Salipiger abyssi: one gene and its partner. Each later gene encodes a partner of the first gene's protein in a complex. Links are inferred from orthologs where the notes say so. Each region holds a gene or a part of one and is shown in the gene's direction. Other genes may lie near its edges. The genes, in order: secY and secA.

Region 1 (7,917 bases):
CTCCGGGTCGGAATAGGTGCAATGCCGCGTCCACTCCGCCTCGATCCCGGCCTCGCGCATCTTGTGCAGCCCGTAGCCCGGCAGATCGAAATGCAGCCGGTCCCCTGCCCCGCCGGCAAAGAACCGGGCATTGCCGGGATCCTCGCCCATGAAATCGTCGAAGAATTCGGGGCCCACCTCATAGGCGCGCTGGCTGATCGCCGGGCCGATCACCGCCTTGATGTTCTCGCGCACCGCGCCGAGCTTCACCATCGCCGAAATCGTCTCGTCCAGCACCCCGTCGATGGCGCCGCGCCAGCCCGCATGGGCGGCGCCGACCACCCCGGCCTGCGCATCGGCGAACAGCACCGGCTGGCAATCCGCCGTCAGCACCGAGAGCGCCACGCCGGGCGTCGCCGTGACCAGCCCGTCGGCCTCGGGCACCGGGCCGTCATGCGGGCCGTCGACCGTGACCACGCGGGCGGAATGGGTCTGATGCACATTGACCAGATGGCTGACCGGCACGTCCATCGCCTCGGCGACACGGGCGCGATTGATCGCGACGATCTCCGATTGATCGGACGAGCCGGCGCCGCAATTCAGCCCGGCGAAAACCCCCGAGGAGGCGCCGCCCTTGCGGGTAAAGAACCCGTGCCGCAGCGGCGAGAGGCTTTGGGAGGTGATGATTTCCAGCATCATGTCAGCAATCCGGGCGGTGGCGTCGCACCTTCGGGGAAGAATCCGAGTGTCTTGAACAACGAACCCATTTCAGCGGGATGCGTCAACCGGCGATGTGCCGCGACATGGGTCTCGAGCGCATCGCCCGAGAGCTTCGCCGCCAGCGCGCGGGCGCGGTCGGTGATGCCGAGGCGTTCGAGAAACAGCCCCTGCGGGGTAAGCTGCGTATGGGCGCAGGGGGCCGCGTCGGCCAGCGCGCCGAAATCCACATGCGCGGTCAGATCGGCCTCTCCCGGTGCTGCCAGCGGGTCGGCACGTTCATGCCGCCGCAGCGCCTGGAACGTGTCGCCAAGGCTGCGCTCGGCGCCGTAATCGACGATCATCGCCGCGCCGCCATGCGCGGCGATGCGGCGGCCCAGCTCTTCGGCGATTCCCTGTGCCGGGGCGCAGGTCTCGACCAGATCGCCCTCACTCGTATCCGCCAGCCGGTGCGCCAGCGCCGCCTGCGCCACCGGCTCGGTCAGCCCGAAGCTCAGCGCGCCGTCGCGCAGCCCCACCACGCGCTCGGCCCAGGCATCGCCCGCGCGCAGGAACTGCCGGATCGGCAACGCGTCGAAGAACTCGTTGGCGAGCAGGAAGAGCGGCGCCTCGGGCAGATCGGCAACGCTCTCGTGCCAGACCGGCATCAGCGGCCCGAGCCGCCGCCGCTGTTCGTCGCGCAGCCGTGGCGAGGTCTCGACCAGATGCAGCCGCGCCGCCTCCAGCATGCCGGGCACCCCGCGCATGGCGCGGGTGGCGTCGGCCATCAGCGTGCCCCGGCCCGGCCCCAGCTCGGCCAGCACAAAGGGGTCGGGCCGGCCCTGATCCATCCAGCATTGCGCAAGGCAGAGCCCCAGCAGCTCGCCGAACATCTGGCTGACCTCGGGCGCGGTGATGAAATCGCCCGCCGCGCCGAGCGGATCGCGGGTCGGGTAATAGCCGTGCTGCGGATGCATGAGGCAGAGCGACATGTATTCCGCGATGCTCATCGGCCCCTCGGCGGCGATGCGCTTGTGCAGGACCTCCTCCAGCGGGGTCATGCCCGGCGCCCCGCGCGGATCGCCAGCCACAGGCCGATGGCGATCATCGGCAGCGACAGGATCTGCCCCATGGTGAGCCCGTAGCCGTTCACATGCCAGGCCAGCCCCAGCGGGTTGCCCGGCGAGACGAATTGCGCATCGGGCTGGCGCACCAGCTCGACCAGCACCCGGGCGATGCCATAGCCGGCAAAGAAGATGCCGGCGATCCTGCCCGGACGCTTCAGCGTACCACGGAAGAAGGCCAGCCAGATCAGCAGCCCGCCCAGCAGCAGCCCCTCGAGCCCCGCCTCGTAAAGCTGCGAGGGGTGGCGGGCGCATTCCGCGACCAGCGCCTGACCACACTCCTGCGCCGCCGCGCCGGGAAAGATCACCCCCCAGGGCAGATCGGTGGGCCGGCCCCAGAGCTCGGCATTGACGAAATTGGCGATCCGCCCCAGCAGCAGACCGGGCGGCACCGCGAGCGCCATCATGTCGGCGGTGGGCATCAGCGGAATGCGATTCCTGAGGCAGAAGCCCAGCACCGCGAGGATCACGCCCAAGAGCCCGCCATGGAAGGACATGCCGCCATGCCAGACCATCAGGATCTCGGCCGGGTGGGCGAGGTAATAGGCCGGCTGGTAGAACAGCACGAAACCGAGCCGCCCGCCGAGGATGATGCCGAGAATCACCCAGGTCATGAGCTGCTCGACCTGCGCCGCGCTCATCGGCGGGGTGTCGTTGCGCCAGAGCGCGCTGCGCTTCACCGCCGCCGCCGCCAGCTGCCAGCCGATCAGGATGCCGGCGATATAGGCCAGCGCGTACCAGCGCAGGGCAAATTCGAAGCCTCCGATTGAGATCGAGAACAGCTCGGAGGAGAGCGGCGGAAAGGGAATGGCGGCTTTCATGGGCGCATCAGTGCCGTGGCTTTCGCGGGGAAGTCAACCTTGAGGCCGGAGCAGTTGCGGCCCATATAGGAAGGGAGTTCAGGATCAGGAGTCTCCCATGCAGACGCGCAACAAGGTATTCGACGACATCTCGCAGCTGATGACCAACGCGATGGGCGTGGCTCAGGGTGCCAAGGACGAGGCGGAGACGGCGATGAAGTCGATGATCGACCGCTGGCTGGCCGATCGCGATTTCGTCACCCGCGAAGAGTTCGACGCGGTGCGCGCCATGGCGCAGAAGGCCCGCGAGGAAAACGAGGCGCTGAAAGCGCGGCTCGACGCGCTGGAGAAGGGCGCGGAGTAAACGGGCATAAGGGCTCCGGGGGCGGTGGGCAAATTGCCCACCCTACGTCCGAGCGACGCCCTGGCGCGGAATCAAGGCGCGCAGCGCCGCCGCGCCATCGCCGGCCCGCCCCCCGGGCTGGCGATTTGGTGACATTGACACCGCGTGTCGAGGTCTTTCGGACTTGGCCGGGATAAATCGAGAGGTTCGGCCCTCCGGATCGCCATCCCGCGGGCCGGCGATGGCGCGGCTACTCCAAACGTTGCGACCAGAGTGGGCACTCTGCCCACCGCTCCTCCTCACCCCACACCGCCCTTGCGTGACAGGCCCCTCAGCGCTATACGCCCCCGGTGGCTTTGCGCCACCGATTCAAAACACCAAGAAACGCCGTGTTTGGCCCAGTCGCTTCGGGGGCCATATCCGGCAATGGAGAAGCGACATGAAACTCAACGAACTTCGCGACAACGCGGGCGCAACCCGCTCGAAGAAACGCATCGGCCGTGGCCCGGGCTCGGGCAAGGGCAAGATGGGTGGCCGTGGTATCAAAGGTCAGAAATCCCGCTCGGGTGTGGCCATCAACGGCTACGAAGGCGGCCAGATGCCGCTCTACCAGCGTCTGCCCAAGCGCGGCTTCACCAAGCCGAACCGCAAGAGCTACGCTGTGGTCAACCTCGGCCTGATCCAGAAATTCGTCGATGCGGGCAAGCTCGACGCCGGCAGCATCACCGAAGAGACCCTGATCTCCTCGGGTCTCGTGCGCCGCAAGCTCGACGGCATCCGCGTGCTGGCCAAGGGCGAAGTGACCTCGGCCCTGACCATCGAAACCACCGGCGCGTCGAAATCGGCGGTCGAGGCGGTCGAGAAAGCCGGCGGCGCTCTGAAAGTCACGGCAGCGGCAGCCGCCGAATAAGCGGGTTGTGAGCGGCAAGCGTGCCGCTTACATAAGGCCCCACGTTTTCCACGAACGCCGCCGGAGCCGGAAAGCGCTTCCGGCGGCGTTTTCGCCTCAGAGAGGACCCGCATGGCATCCGCTGTGGAACAAATGGCCGCCAACACCAGCTGGGCGGCACTGGGCAAGGCTACCGACCTTCGCAACCGCATTCTCTTTACCCTCGGCCTGCTGATCGTCTACCGGCTGGGAACCTATATTCCCGTCCCCGGCATCGACGGCGCCGCGCTGCGTCAGTTCATGGAACAGGCCGGGCAAGGCATCGGCGGCATGGTCTCGATGTTCACCGGCGGCGCGCTGGGACGGATGGGGATCTTTGCCCTCGGCATCATGCCCTATATCTCCGCCTCGATCATCGTGCAGCTCCTGACGGCCATGGTGCCGTCGCTGGAGCAGCTCAAGAAAGAGGGCGAGCAGGGCCGCAAGAAGATCAACCAGTACACCCGCTACGGCACGGTGGCGCTGGCGCTGTTCCAGGCCTATGGCCTCGCGGTGAGCCTTGAGGCGGGCGATCTTGCCCACGATCCGGGCTGGTATTTCCGCGCCGCCGTGGTGATCACCCTCGTCGGCGGCACCATGTTCCTGATGTGGCTGGGCGAGCAGATCACCGCCCGCGGCATCGGCAACGGCATCTCGCTGATCATCTTTGTCGGCATCGTCGCCGAGATCCCGGCAGCGCTGGCGCAGTTCTTTGCCTCGGGCCGCTCCGGCGCCATCAGCCCGGCGGTGATCCTCGGGGCGATCCTCATGGTGATCGCGGTGATCATGTTCGTGGTCTTCATGGAGCGCGCCCTGCGCAAGATCACCATCCAGTATCCGCGCCGCCAGGTCGGCATGAAGATGACCGAGGCGCAGCAGTCGCACCTGCCGGTCAAGGTGAACCCGGCGGGCGTGATCCCGGCGATCTTCGCCTCCTCGCTGCTGCTGCTGCCCACCACCATCGCGACCTTCAGCCAGGCCGGCTCCACCGGTCCGATCATGTCGACGGTGCTGGCCTATTTCGGGCCTGGGCAGCCGCTCTACCTGCTGTTCTTCGCCTCGATGATCGTGTTCTTCGCCTATTTCTACACGTTCAACGTGTCGTTCAAACCCGATGACGTGGCGGACAACCTGAAGAACCAGAACGGCTTTATCCCCGGCATCCGTCCGGGCAAAAAAACCGCCGATCATCTGGAATACGTGGTCAACCGGGTGCTGGTGCTGGGCTCGGCCTATCTCGCGGCGGTCTGTCTGCTGCCCGAGATCCTGCGCTCGCAATACGCGATCCCGTTCTATTTCGGCGGGACATCGGTGCTGATTGTGGTATCGGTCACCATGGACACCATCCAGCAGGTCCAGAGCCATCTGCTGGCACACCAATACGAAGGTCTTATTCAGAAGTCGCAGCTCCGCGGCAAGAGTAAGACGCGCAAGCGGAGGGGGCCTGCACGGCGATGAACATTATACTTCTTGGACCGCCCGGCGCGGGCAAAGGCACACAGGCACGCATTCTCGTCGACGAGCGGGGGATGACCCAGCTCTCCACCGGCGACATGCTGCGTGAGGCCAAGGACAGCGGCACCGAGATGGGCAAGAAGGTCGCAGAGGTCATGGCCCGCGGCGAGCTCGTCACCGACGAGATCGTCATCGGCCTGATCCGCGAAAAGCTCGAAGCCGGCGGCTCCGGCTTCATCTTCGACGGCTTCCCGCGCACGCTGAAACAGGCCGACGCGCTGGCGGATCTGCTCGACGAGATGGGCCAGACGCTCGACAAGGTGGTCGAGCTGCGGGTCAATGACGAGGCGCTGGTGGAGCGCATCACCGCGCGCTCGACCTGCGGCAATTGCGGTGAGGTCTATAACGACATCACCAAGCCGATCCCGGCGGATGGCAAATGCTCCAACTGCGGCGGCACCGAGTTCAAGCGCCGGGCCGACGACAATGCCGACAGCCTCAAGAAGCGTCTGATGGAATATTACAAGCAGACCTCGCCGCTGATCGGCTATTACTACGCCAAGGGCCAGCATTGCCGTGTCGACGGGCTGGGCGAGATCGGCGACGTCAAGGCGGCAATTGCCGGCAAGCTCGACGGCTGAGAAACCCCGGATTTGATTTCTTCGAAAGGCAATCGTCTTATGACGGTTGCCTTTTTTATTTGCAGAATGTCAGATTATAAAATCGCGTGTTTTTATGAGTTCTGGAGTGCAAAAGATGTTGGGTTCGAAATTCAAATGCGAGTTTTCCGTCGGAGAGGCGATTGGCCAACTGGTCATCTGGATCCTCTTGTCCATTGTCACCCTGGGCCTCGCCCTGTTCGTACTCCCCTATTACTTTGTAAGGGCGCCGCTGAACCGCACCTACCTGCTCGACCGTGACGGCGCAAAGATCGGTCGCGTTTCGGTCGACGTGGACTTCATGGATATTCTTGGCCACGCTCTGGTGTGGCTGCTTTTGTCCATCATCACGTTCGGTCTTGCCTATCTCATCTACTGGCCCGCCGTGATCAAGCGCCTGCTCAATGCGGCGACCATCACCGAGATCTGATCCGGTCCTGCGCGGCCTCATCCCCGTCCGGCGGAGGCCACCTGCCCGATCCGGTTGAAGGCGAGCAGCACCCCGCCCTCCCCTTCCGCGAACTGCGTCGCGAGAAAGGCGCTGTCTTCGGGCGACAGGCTGGCATAGCCCATCGACCAGCCCAGAAAGCCGCGCTCGGCAACGGTGCGGCGCATGCGCAGCACCACATCGAAATGGCGCAGATCCTGCGCGATCCGCAGGAACAGGCGTTCGACGATCTCTCGCGGCCCTTCGAGCACCTGACAGAATCCGTCCTCGTCGCGCAGCAGATACCCCGTCACCCCCTCCCGGGCGTTGTGGGTCATCGCTTCCCGCAGGACGTCGATATCCGAGGTATGCCCGCGCGGATGGCGCGAAGCGCTTGTATATAGAAGCTGAGTGATCATATTGGCCTTACGACGCGCGCGGCGTCCGGGTCGTGTGTCGGTCTGGATACTTGCTGTTCATGAGGGACCAAACGCCAGGGCATTGCAAGCGGTTCCCATAAAGCCCTTGACCCGCGTTCCGAATCCTCATACCCACCCGCATCTCTAACCGAGAATCAGACATGCGGAGCGGGTCGCTCCCCCTCCGCAGACCACCTCATCAGCGGACAGCCCGAAGGCGGAACGGCTTTCGGGCTCATGTTGTGAAAAAAGGTTCTGGCGCTACGGAACCGCAACGAAAGGAACAGAGACTTGGCACGTATTGCCGGCGTCAACATCCCGACCAACAAACGGGTGCCCATCGCCCTCACCTACATCACCGGTATCGGCCACACCTCGGCCAAATCCATCTGTGAAGCCGTGAACATCGAGCCCTCGCGCCGTGTGAACGAGCTGTCCGATGCCGAAGTGCTCGCCATCCGCGAACATATCGACGCCAACTTCACCGTCGAAGGCGACCTGCGCCGTGAGACGCAGATGAACATCAAGCGTCTGATGGACCTCGGCTGCTACCGCGGCCTGCGTCACCGTCGCAACCTCCCCGTGCGCGGTCAGCGCACCCACACCAACGCCCGTACCCGCAAGGGCCCGGCGAAGCCGATTGCCGGCAAGAAGAAGTAAGGGAGGCACTCAGATATGGCACGTGATACCCGTCGCGGAGGCAAGAAGAAGGTCTCCAAGAACATCGCCGCCGGTGTGGCGCATGTGAACTCGTCCTTCAACAACACCAAGATCCTGATCTCGGATGTGCAGGGCAACGCGATCTCCTGGTCGTCCGCCGGCACCATGGGCTTCAAGGGCTCGCGGAAATCGACCCCCTACGCCGCTCAGCTGGCCGCGGAAGACGCGGGCAAGAAGGCGCAGGAACACGGCGTGAAAACGCTGGAAGTCGAAGTTCAGGGCCCCGGCTCGGGCCGTGAATCGGCCCTGCGCGCGCTGGCCGCCGTCGGCTTCAACATCACGTCGATCCGTGACGTGACGCCGATCGCCCATAACGGCTGCCGCCCGCCGAAGCGCCGCCGCGTCTGATCGCATCACTTTTCAAGGT
Region 2 (9,281 bases), 970 kb from region 1 along the record:
GATGGTTAACGTGTCGCGGTCGGCGGCGGCGCCGGATTTGCCCACCGCCATGACGATGCGGCCCCAGTTGGGATCCTCGCCGGCGACGGCGGTCTTGACCAGCGGCGAGTTGGCAATGGCCAGCGCATGGGTGCGGGCATCGGCATCGGAGGCGGCGCCGGTCACGTTGACGGTGACGAATTTCGTGGCGCCCTCGCCGTCCTTCACCACCTGATGGGCGAGATCGAGGAAGACACCTTCGAGCGCCTCGGCGAAGGCCGTGTCTTCGGCGGTAACGTCGACACCAGAGGCGCCGGTGGCGCCCATCAGCAGGGTGTCGGAGGTCGAGGTGTCGCTGTCGACGGTGATGCAGTTGAAGGTGCGGGCGTTGATGCCGCTCACCAGCGCCTGAAGATCGGTGCGGGAGATCCTTGCATCGGTGAAGAGATAGACCAGCATCGTCGCCATGTCCGGCGCGATCATGCCCGAGCCCTTGGCAAAGCCCGCGATCTTCAGCGCGCCGCCGGGCAGCGAAACGGTGGCGCAGGCGCCTTTGGGGAAGGTGTCGGTGGTCATGATGGCGCGGGCGGCTTCGGCGCCCTTGCCCGGGTCGAGCGCGGCGACCAGCTCGCCCACCTTTGACGTGATGCGGTCATGCGGCAGGCGCTCGCCGATCACCCCGGTGGAGCTGGTGAAGACGCGGGTTTCCGGCAGGCCGGTGGCGCCGGCCACCGCCGCGCAGATCGCCGCGACCGAGCCGTCGCCTGCCTTGCCGGTGAAGGCGTTGGAATTGCCCGAATTGACGATGATCGCGGCGCCGGCCTCGCTGTCGGCGCCGATCTTGGCCTGACAGTCGAGCACATTGGCCGAGCGCGTGGCGGAGCGCGTGAAGACCCCGGCCATGGTGCTGCCGGGGTCGAGCAGGGCCAGCATCACATCCGTGCGCCCCGCATAGCGCACCCCCGCCGCGGCGGAGGCGAAACGCACGCCCCCGATAACCGGAAGCTCCGGAAAACCCTCGGGCGCGAGGGGCGAAACGGATGTGATCTTGGCCACTTAGTCCTCCAGAAGCTGCGTGTTGGACAGCACCGAGACATCGGCCTCGGATTTGTCCATGCGGGTCACGTCGGCCGCTGCGAGCTTTTCGTCGATATAGCTCTGCACGGCTTCCTGTTGCAGCTTCAGTTCGATCTCTTCGCGCACGCTGTCAAGAGCCGGCGCTTCCTTGTCGCGGGTCTCGTTGAGCTTGATGACGTGCCAGCCGAACTGGGTTTCCACCGGGGCGGAAATCGCGCCGGGCTCCATCTCTTTCACGGCCTCTTCGAAGGGCGCCACCATCATCCCGGCACCGAACCAGCCGAGCTCGCCGCCATTGGGGCCGGAGGGGCCGGTGGATTTCTCCTTGGCCAGTTCGGCGAAATCGGCACCGCCTTCCAGCTCTTCGACCAGCGCCTTGGCCTCGTCCTCTGTTTCCACGAGAATGTGAGAGGCGTTGAACTCGGTGCCGAGATCGGAGCCGGCATAGTCCGCGTCATAGGCGGCCTGCACCGCCTCGTCGGTCAGCGCGGCCTGGGCGACGGTCTTGATCACCTCGGCGGCCATCAGCGCGCGGCGCTCGTTTTCCAGCGACAGGGTGACCAGCTTGGTTTCCTCGGCCTGCTCGTCCTGCGCCAGAACCGCCTGCTGCACCAGCTGATCGAGGATCCCGTCCCACAGCACCTCATCGCCGAGCTGCTGATACTGGTCCGGCAGGGTGGAGCGGATCACCAGCATGTTGCCCAGCGTGATCTCCTGGCCGTTGACCGTGGCCACGACGGAGTCGAGGCCCATTTCCTCCTGCGCCTGAGCGGGCAGCGCCAGCGCAATCGCAAAAGCCGCCGCGGTCAGTTTCGTGAGGGTTTTCGGCATCTGTCAGGTCCTTTCGCGGTCCTTGGGTTGGCCGCCCGGGGCAGGCGGCGTTGACACTCTGTGACCCTAGCCTTACATGGCCAAAAGGCTCTGCAAGGCCGGTCGTTCCCCTGTGTCATATGGGCTGTGTTCGAGGCGGGCAAGCGGATGCCAGCAAAAGAACACGCATTTGTCAGACAGGAACGGGCAGCTATGCTGGGGATCGGAACTATCGCGCGGAAGGTGTTCGGAACGCCGAACGACCGCAAGATCAAGGCGACGCGCCCGCTGGTCGAAAAGATCAACGCACTGGAGCCCGAGTTCGAAAAGCTCGACGATGCCGGGCTGATCGCCAAGACCGAGGAATTCAAGACGCGCATTGCCGAGGGCGAGAGCCTCGACAAGCTGCTGCCCGAGGCCTTTGCCAATTGCCGCGAGGGCGCCAAGCGGGCGCTGGGGCTGCGCGCCTTCGACACGCAGCTGATGGGCGGGATCTTTCTGCACCAGGGCAATATCTCGGAAATGAAGACCGGCGAGGGCAAGACCCTCGTCGCGACCTTTCCGGCCTATCTCAACGCGCTGACCGGCAAGGGCGTGCATATCGTCACCGTCAACGACTACCTCGCCCGCCGCGACGCGGAGTGGATGAGCAAGGTCTACGGTGCGCTGGGTCTGACGACCGGCGTCGTCTATCCGCAGCAGGACGAGGGCGAGAAGAAACAGGCCTATGCCGCCGATGTCACCTATGCCACGAATAACGAGCTGGGCTTCGACTATCTGCGCGACAATATGAAATCCGAGCTGACCCAGATGATGCAGCGCGGGCATTACTTCGCCATCGTCGACGAGGTGGACAGCATCCTGATCGACGAGGCGCGTACGCCGCTGATCATCTCGGGGCCGAGCCAGGACCGCTCGGATCTTTATCTCTCCATCGACAAGCTGATCCCCGAACTCGACGACGACGCCTTTACCATCGACGAAAAGACCCGCAACGTCACCTTCACCGACGAGGGCAACGAGGCGCTGGAGCAGGTTCTGCATCAGCGCGGCATTCTGGCCGAGGGTCAGTCGCTCTACGATCCCGAAAGCACCACGGTGGTGCATCACGTCAACCAGGGTCTGCGGGCGCACAAGCTCTATACCCGCGACAAGGATTACATCGTCCGCGACGGGCAGGTGGTGCTGATCGACGAATTCACCGGCCGGATGATGGCGGGCCGCCGCCTGTCGGACGGTCTGCATCAGGCCATCGAGGCCAAGGAGGGCTGCCAGATCCAGCCCGAGAACGTGACGCTGGCGCAGGTCACCTTCCAGAACTATTTCCGGCTTTATGAAAAACTGTCGGGCATGACCGGCACGGCGGTCACCGAGGCCGAGGAATTCATGGAGATCTACGGGCTGGGCGTGGTCGAGGTGCCGACCAACCGGCCCATCGCGCGGATCGACGACGACGACAAGGTCTACCGCACCGCGCAGGAGAAATACGCCGCCATCGTCGACGAGATCCAGGAAGCGCATGAGAAGGGCCAGCCGGTTCTCGTGGGCACCACCTCGATCGAGAAATCCGAGATGCTGTCGCAGCTGCTGACCCGGGCGGGGCTCAAGCACAACGTGCTGAACGCGCGCCAGCACGAGCAGGAGGCGCAGATCGTCGCCGATGCCGGCAAGCTGGGCGCGGTGACCATCGCCACCAACATGGCGGGCCGGGGCACCGACATCAAACTCGGCGGCAATGTGGATTTCCAGGTGATGGAGGCCATCGCCGCGGATCCGGAGGGCGACCCCGAGGAGATCCGGAAACGGATCGAGGAGGCGCATGCCGCCGACGAAGAGAAGGTGAAAGAGGCCGGCGGGCTCTTCGTGCTGGCCACCGAGCGCCATGAAAGCCGCCGCATCGACAACCAGCTTCGCGGTCGCTCCGGTCGTCAGGGCGATCCGGGGCGCAGCTCCTTCTATCTCTCGCTCGAAGACGACCTGATGCGCATCTTCGGCTCGGAACGGCTCGACAAGATGCTGTCCCGGCTGGGTATGAAAGAGGGCGAGGCCATCGTTCACCCCTGGGTGAACAAGTCGCTGGAACGCGCCCAGGCCAAGGTCGAGGGGCGCAACTTCGACATCCGCAAGCAGCTGCTGAAATTCGACGACGTGATGAACGACCAGCGCAAGGTGATCTTTGCGCAGCGTCTGGAGATCATGGAAACGGCGGACCTTTCGGAGATCGTGCAGGACATGCGCCACGAGGTGATCGACGAGCTGGTCGATATCTATGTGCCGCCGAAGACCTATGCCGATCAGTGGGACACGCAGGGGCTCTATGCCGCGGCGCTCGAAAAGCTCAGCCTCGATCTGCCGGTGATCAAATGGGGCGAGGAAGAGGGCGTCGACGCCGAGGTGATCCGCGAGCGCATGGAAGAGGCCTCCGACAATTTCATGGCGGAAAAGGCCGAGGCTTTCGGCGCCGACACCATGCGCCAGATCGAAAAGCAGGTGCTGCTCCAGACCATCGACACCAAATGGCGCGAGCATCTGCTGACGCTGGAACATCTGCGCTCGGTCGTGGGGTTCCGTGGCTACGCGCAGCGCGATCCGCTGAACGAATACAAGACCGAGGCCTTCCAGCTCTTCGAATCCATGCTCGAATCGCTGCGTGAGACGGTGACGGAACAGCTCTCGCGCATCCGCCCGATGACCGAGGAAGAGCAGCAGGCGATGATGCAGCAGCTCGCCCAGCAGCGCGCGCAGTTGCGCGAGCAGGCCGAGGCTGGCGCTGCGGCGCATCCGGCGGCTCCGGGCGAGCCCGACGCGCCGGCGCCCGCAGCGGGACCGGCGGCGGCGGCGGCGGAAACCGCCGCGGCTGCGGTGGAGGGGTTCGACGAGAACAATCCCGATACCTGGGGCAATCCTGGCCGGAACGATCTCTGCCCCTGCGGCTCGGGAAAGAAATTCAAGCATTGCCATGGTCGTCTCGCCTAAGACAGGCTTGTCATCGCGAGCTTGGGAGACGGGGCGCTGCGGCGCCCCGTTTCGCGTCAGAATGACTCCCCGCTTATGCCGCAACAGCGCCTCTTTTTGGGCTCAGATTGTTTCCAGTTTGGAAGAGTGAGCAGATAGCGGAGGCCGGTATGGCACGCCTCAAGACATATTTCCTGGCCGCGGCGACGGTCTTTACCGCCCTGGCGATCGGCTATGTGATGCAGCATGGCAGCACGCCGGATCAGGCCGGGCTGGACCGGTCCGAAGAGATCGTGGTGCGCGATATCACCGACACCTCCTCGGCGGCGATGCCGCGTCTGCCCTCGGACGATGTGGCGGCGAAGCTGCCCGACGCCGGCATTCAGCGGGTCGCGGCGGAGCGCATGACGGCGCCTGCCGAGCCGCTGCCGCAGGAGCGCGCCACCGCCGGTTTCGACTGCGATATCTCGCTGAGCGCGGCGGCCAATGCCGGCGCCATGGTCGACCTCAAGCTGTCGGCGCCCTGCTACGCCTCCGAACGCGTGACGATCCATCACCACGGGCTGATGTTCACCGAGATCACCCGACCCGATGGCACCCTGCGGGTCAGTGTTCCGGCGCTCTCCACCCGGGCGCTCTTCATCGCCTCCTTTGATGGCGGCGACGGCGCGACCGCCAGCGCCGAGGTGCCGGCGCTGCCGTTCTACGACCGCGTCGTGCTGCAATGGAAGGGCGATACCGGGCTGCAACTGCATGCCCGCGAATTCGGCGCCTCCTATTTCACCGAAGGTCATGTCTGGGCCGCCTCTGCCGGCGATCTGTCGCGGACCGCAAAGGGCGAGGGCGGGTTCCTGACGCGGCTCGGCAATGCCGATGCCACCGCGCCGCTGATCGCGGAGATCTACAGCTTTCCCGTGGGCACCAGCAAGCTGAGCGGGCAGATTGCGCTGACCGTCGAGGCCGAGGTGACCGAGGCCAATTGCGGCGCGCAGGTCGAGGCGCAGACGCTGGAGCGCCATGGCGACACGCCGCTGCGGGTCCGCGATCTGACGCTGGACGTGCCGACCTGCGACAGCACGGGCGATTTTCTGGTGTTGAAAAACCTCATCGAAGACCTGAAGATCGCCGGCAACTGACAGGGGCAACCGGGATCATTCTTTCATGAGGGCGTTTCGTGCGGCGGTCTTCGCCGCACTTTTCTTTGTCGCGGGGCCGCTCTGGGCGCAGGACATCACCCTGCGCTCGCGCGATGGCGGCATCGAGCTCACCGGCACGCTGCTGGGCTTCGACGGCGAGTTCTACCGCATGCAGAGCCGTTTCGGCGAGCTGACGGTGGACAGCTCCGGCGTGCTCTGCGAGGGGCCGGGCTGCCCGTCGCTGACCGATTTCGTCGCCGAGATGCGGGTCTCGGGCTCCGCCACAATCGGCGAGGTGCTGATGCCCGCGCTGCTCGAGGGCTTTGCGCTGCGCAACGGGCTGAGCGCCGCGCGCGAGCCGATGGAGGCACGGCGGTTTCGCTACATCCTCACCGACCCGGATGAGGACCGCGTCGTCGGCCGCTTCGATTTCCATGTGACCAGCACCGATGAGGGCTTTGCCGATCTGCTGGCGGACGAGGCCGATATCGTCATGGCCCTGCGCGAGATACGGCCCGCCGAGCTGCGCCTTGCCAGCGACGCGGGGCTGGGCGACCTGGCGCATCCCAACCGCAGCCGCGTGCTGGCGCTCGACGCGATGATCCCGGTGGTGGCGGCGAACAACCCGGTCGATGCGATCTCGCTCTCGGATCTGGCGCGGGTGCTGTCGGGCCGGCTGCGCAACTGGCGCGAGCTGGGCGGGCCGGACGCGCCGGTGGTGCTGCATCTGCGCAATGCCTCTTCGGGCCTGTCGCAGGGGATCGAGGACCGGTTGTTGCAGCCGTCCGAGCTGGAATTGCATGGCGAGATCGCGCGCCATGACAGCAATACCGCGCTGTCGCGCGCGGTGGGGCGCGATCCGTTCGGCATCGGGCTGGCGAGCTATTCCGAGATCGGCAATACCAAGCCGCTCTATCTCACCGGAAGCTGCGGCTTTCACCTGCGCGGGCGCCGGGCGGCGATCAAGACCGAGGATTATCCGCTGACCGCGCCGATGTTTCTCTACCTTCCGGCGCGGCGGCTGCCGGCGCTGGCGCGGGAGTTTTTGGCCTATACCAGAAGCTCGCCGGCGCAGATCGTGATCCGCCGCGCCGGTTTCGTCGATCAGGCGCCGGAGGAGATCCCCCTGAACCAGCAGGGCGACCGGCTGGCCAATGCCGTTGCGGTGGCAGAGGGCGAGGAGGGGCTCGCCGGATTGCAGCGCATGGTGCGGGTGATGGCGCCAATGCGGCGGCTGACCACCTCGTTCCGGTTCGAACCGGGCTCGGCGCGGCTCGATGCGCAATCGCGTTCGAATGTGCAACAGCTGGCGCGCTCGCTGGAGGCGGGGGAGTATGACGGGCGGCGGCTGGTCTTTGTGGGCTTTTCCGACGGGCAGGGGCCGGCACGGGGCAATCTGGAGATCGCCCGGGAGCGCGCCGATGCGGTGCGCGGGGCGGTGATGCAGACAGCGGAGGCGGCCGATCTGGATCGTATCGACCTGGTGACGGAGGCGTTTGGCGAGGCGATGCCGATGGCCTGTGACGATACCGTTTGGGGGCGGCAGGTGAACCGGCGCGTCGAGGTCTGGCTGCGCTGAGCCGAAGAGGCCCGCAAGGGCTGAGGAGGCGTCTCGTCAAGCCCTTGCGGGCGTTCCTCGACCCCTCTAGAGCAAGCCCTCGCTGCGAAAGCTGAGTTCGCGTGAGCGACCGATCACGAGATGATCGTGCAGCGTGATGCCCAGCGCATCGGCGGCGAGCTGGATCTGCATCGTCATGTCGATATCAGACTGGCTGGGCGTAGGATCTCCCGACGGGTGGTTGTGCACCAGAATGAGCGCGCTGGCATTCAGCTCCAGCGCCCGTTTGACCACCTCGCGGGGATAGACCGGCACATGATCCACCGTGCCGCGCGCCTGCGGCTCGTCGGCGATCAGCACGTTCTTGCGGTCGAGAAACAGGATGCGGAACTGCTCGGTATCGCGATGCGCCATGGCGGTCTGACAATAATCGAGCAGCGCCTCCCAGGAGCTGACCACCTGCTTTTGCAGTACCCTTGAGCGCGCCAGCCGATGCGCCGCCGCTTCGACGATCTTCAGCTCTGTCACCACCGCATCGCCGATGCCCGGGATCTCCTGCAACCGCGCTGGCGGGGCGGAGAGCACGCCGCTGAAATCGCCGAAGGCCTCGAGCAGTGCGCGGGCGAGCGGTTTCACGTCGCGGCGGGGAATGGCGCGGAACAGGACCAGTTCCAGCATCTCATAATCCGGCAGCGCATCGGCCCCGCCCGCAAGAAAACGCTCGCGCAGCCGCGCCCGGTGATCGCGCAGATAGGAGGGCAGGGGGCGGGCCCCCTCCACCGCGAAGGCGGGCGCCTCGTCATGGGCGAAAAGGCTGGCCTGGGAATCGGAAAACTGGCGCGCGCGGGTCATGGGCAAAGCCTCGCGCGGTGGGGTTAGGGAAGGGTTAACGTGAAACGGGCCGCGCTGGGAGGCGCGGCCCGTTGATCTGTGTCGGGCGGGGGACCCTGTCGGGGCTCCGCCTATAGATCCCGGACCACAAGTCCGGGATTTACCCCTTCATCGAATCCCAGAAGTTCTTCACCGACGAGAAGAAGCTGTGCGATTCCGGGTTGTTGTCTTCGCTCTGCTCCTCGAACTCGCGCAGCAGCTCTTTCTGGCGCGAGGTCAGGTTCACCGGCGTTTCGACGGCCAGCTCGATGAACATGTCGCCCGCCGCGCCGCCGCGCAGCGCCGGCATGCCTTTGCCGCGCAGGCGCATCTGCCGGCCCGACTGGCTGCCCGCCGGGATCTTCACCCGCGACCGGCCACCGTCGATTGTCGGCACCTCGATATCGCCCCCCAGCGCCGCCGTGGTCATCGACACCGGTACGCGGCAATGCAGCTCGGGCCCCTCGCGCTCGAAGATCTCGTGCCGCTTCACCTCGATGAAGATATAGAGATCGCCCGGAGGCCCGCCGCGCATGCCCGCTTCGCCCTCGCCGGCAAGCCGGATACGGGTGCCGGTCTCGACGCCTGCGGGGATGTTCACCGACAGCGCGCGTTCTTTCTGCACGCGGCCCATGCCGCCGCATTTCTGGCAGGGATTCTTGATGATCTGGCCCAGCCCCGAACAGGTCGGACAGGTGCGCTCCACGGTAAAGAAACCCTGCGTCGCGCGCACCTTGCCCATGCCGGAACAGGTCGGGCAGGTCACCGGCTCGGCACCGCCTTCGGCGCCGGAGCCGTTGCATTCGCCGCATTGCACCGAGGTCGGCACGTTGATCGTCTTCTGGAGACCGCCATAGGCCTCCTCCAGCGTCACGCGCAGATTGTAGCGCAGATCG

The links.
Region 2: the proteins of secY (region 1) and secA are in contact, whole or in part, in a crystal structure (PDB 3DIN), measured with the Thermotoga maritima proteins. The link is inferred for Salipiger abyssi from one-to-one orthologs. Residues at the interface, in WP_004081795.1 of Thermotoga maritima: Glu108, Gly109, Glu110, Glu111, Ala236, Glu237, Arg238, Arg239, Ile240, Thr241, Ile242, Gln243, Tyr244, Ala245, Arg246, Arg247, Val248, Thr249, Gly250, Arg251, Arg252, Val253, Tyr254, Gly256, Ala257, Ser258, Thr259, Tyr260, Leu261, Pro262; in WP_004082002.1 of Thermotoga maritima: Glu261, Ala262, Arg263, Lys300, Ala301, Arg302, Thr303, Ile304, Ile305, Leu323, Tyr324, Asp325, Pro326, Val329, Ser330, Tyr333, Ile336, Lys340, Phe345, Val349, Glu363, Phe364, Tyr374, Ser375, Gly376, Gly377, Glu393, Ile395, Thr482, Ser483.

What each region holds. Positions count from the first base shown.
Region 1 is NZ_CP015093.1:832,440-840,356, forward strand. What follows is about bases 3,151-6,145. They hold secY (preprotein translocase subunit SecY), read left to right. Parts: upstream 3,151-3,963; coding sequence 3,964-5,328; downstream 5,329-6,145. Other genes in these bases: rplO (50S ribosomal protein L15), read left to right, coding at 3,382-3,852; Ga0080574_RS07625 (adenylate kinase), read left to right, coding at 5,325-5,966; Ga0080574_RS07630 (DUF6693 family protein), read left to right, coding at 6,082-6,145. Outside these bases: peptidoglycan editing factor PgeF, read right to left, coding at 1-678; Ga0080574_RS07600 (class I SAM-dependent methyltransferase), read right to left, coding at 675-1,736; lgt (prolipoprotein diacylglyceryl transferase), read right to left, coding at 1,733-2,620; Ga0080574_RS07610 (accessory factor UbiK family protein), read left to right, coding at 2,718-2,963; more of Ga0080574_RS07630, read left to right, coding at 6,146-6,414; Ga0080574_RS07635 (BLUF domain-containing protein), read right to left, coding at 6,432-6,830; rpsM (30S ribosomal protein S13), read left to right, coding at 7,122-7,490; rpsK (30S ribosomal protein S11), read left to right, coding at 7,506-7,898. UniProt on the Escherichia coli protein: The central subunit of the protein translocation channel SecYEG. Consists of two halves formed by TMs 1-5 and 6-10.
Region 2 is NZ_CP015093.1:1,804,976-1,814,256, forward strand. Bases 1,702-5,042 are described here. They hold secA (preprotein translocase subunit SecA), read left to right. Parts: upstream 1,702-2,079; coding sequence 2,080-4,842; downstream 4,843-5,042. Other genes in these bases: Ga0080574_RS12265 (peptidylprolyl isomerase), read right to left, coding at 1,702-1,887; Ga0080574_RS12275 (translocase), read left to right, coding at 4,992-5,042. In the rest of the region: bifunctional glutamate N-acetyltransferase/amino-acid acetyltransferase ArgJ, read right to left, coding at 1-1,035; more of Ga0080574_RS12265, read right to left, coding at 1,036-1,701; more of Ga0080574_RS12275, read left to right, coding at 5,043-5,957; Ga0080574_RS12280 (substrate-binding domain-containing protein), read left to right, coding at 5,983-7,536; RadC family protein, read right to left, coding at 7,603-8,367; molecular chaperone DnaJ, read right to left, coding at 8,507-9,281. UniProt on the Escherichia coli protein: Required for protein export, interacts with the SecYEG preprotein conducting channel.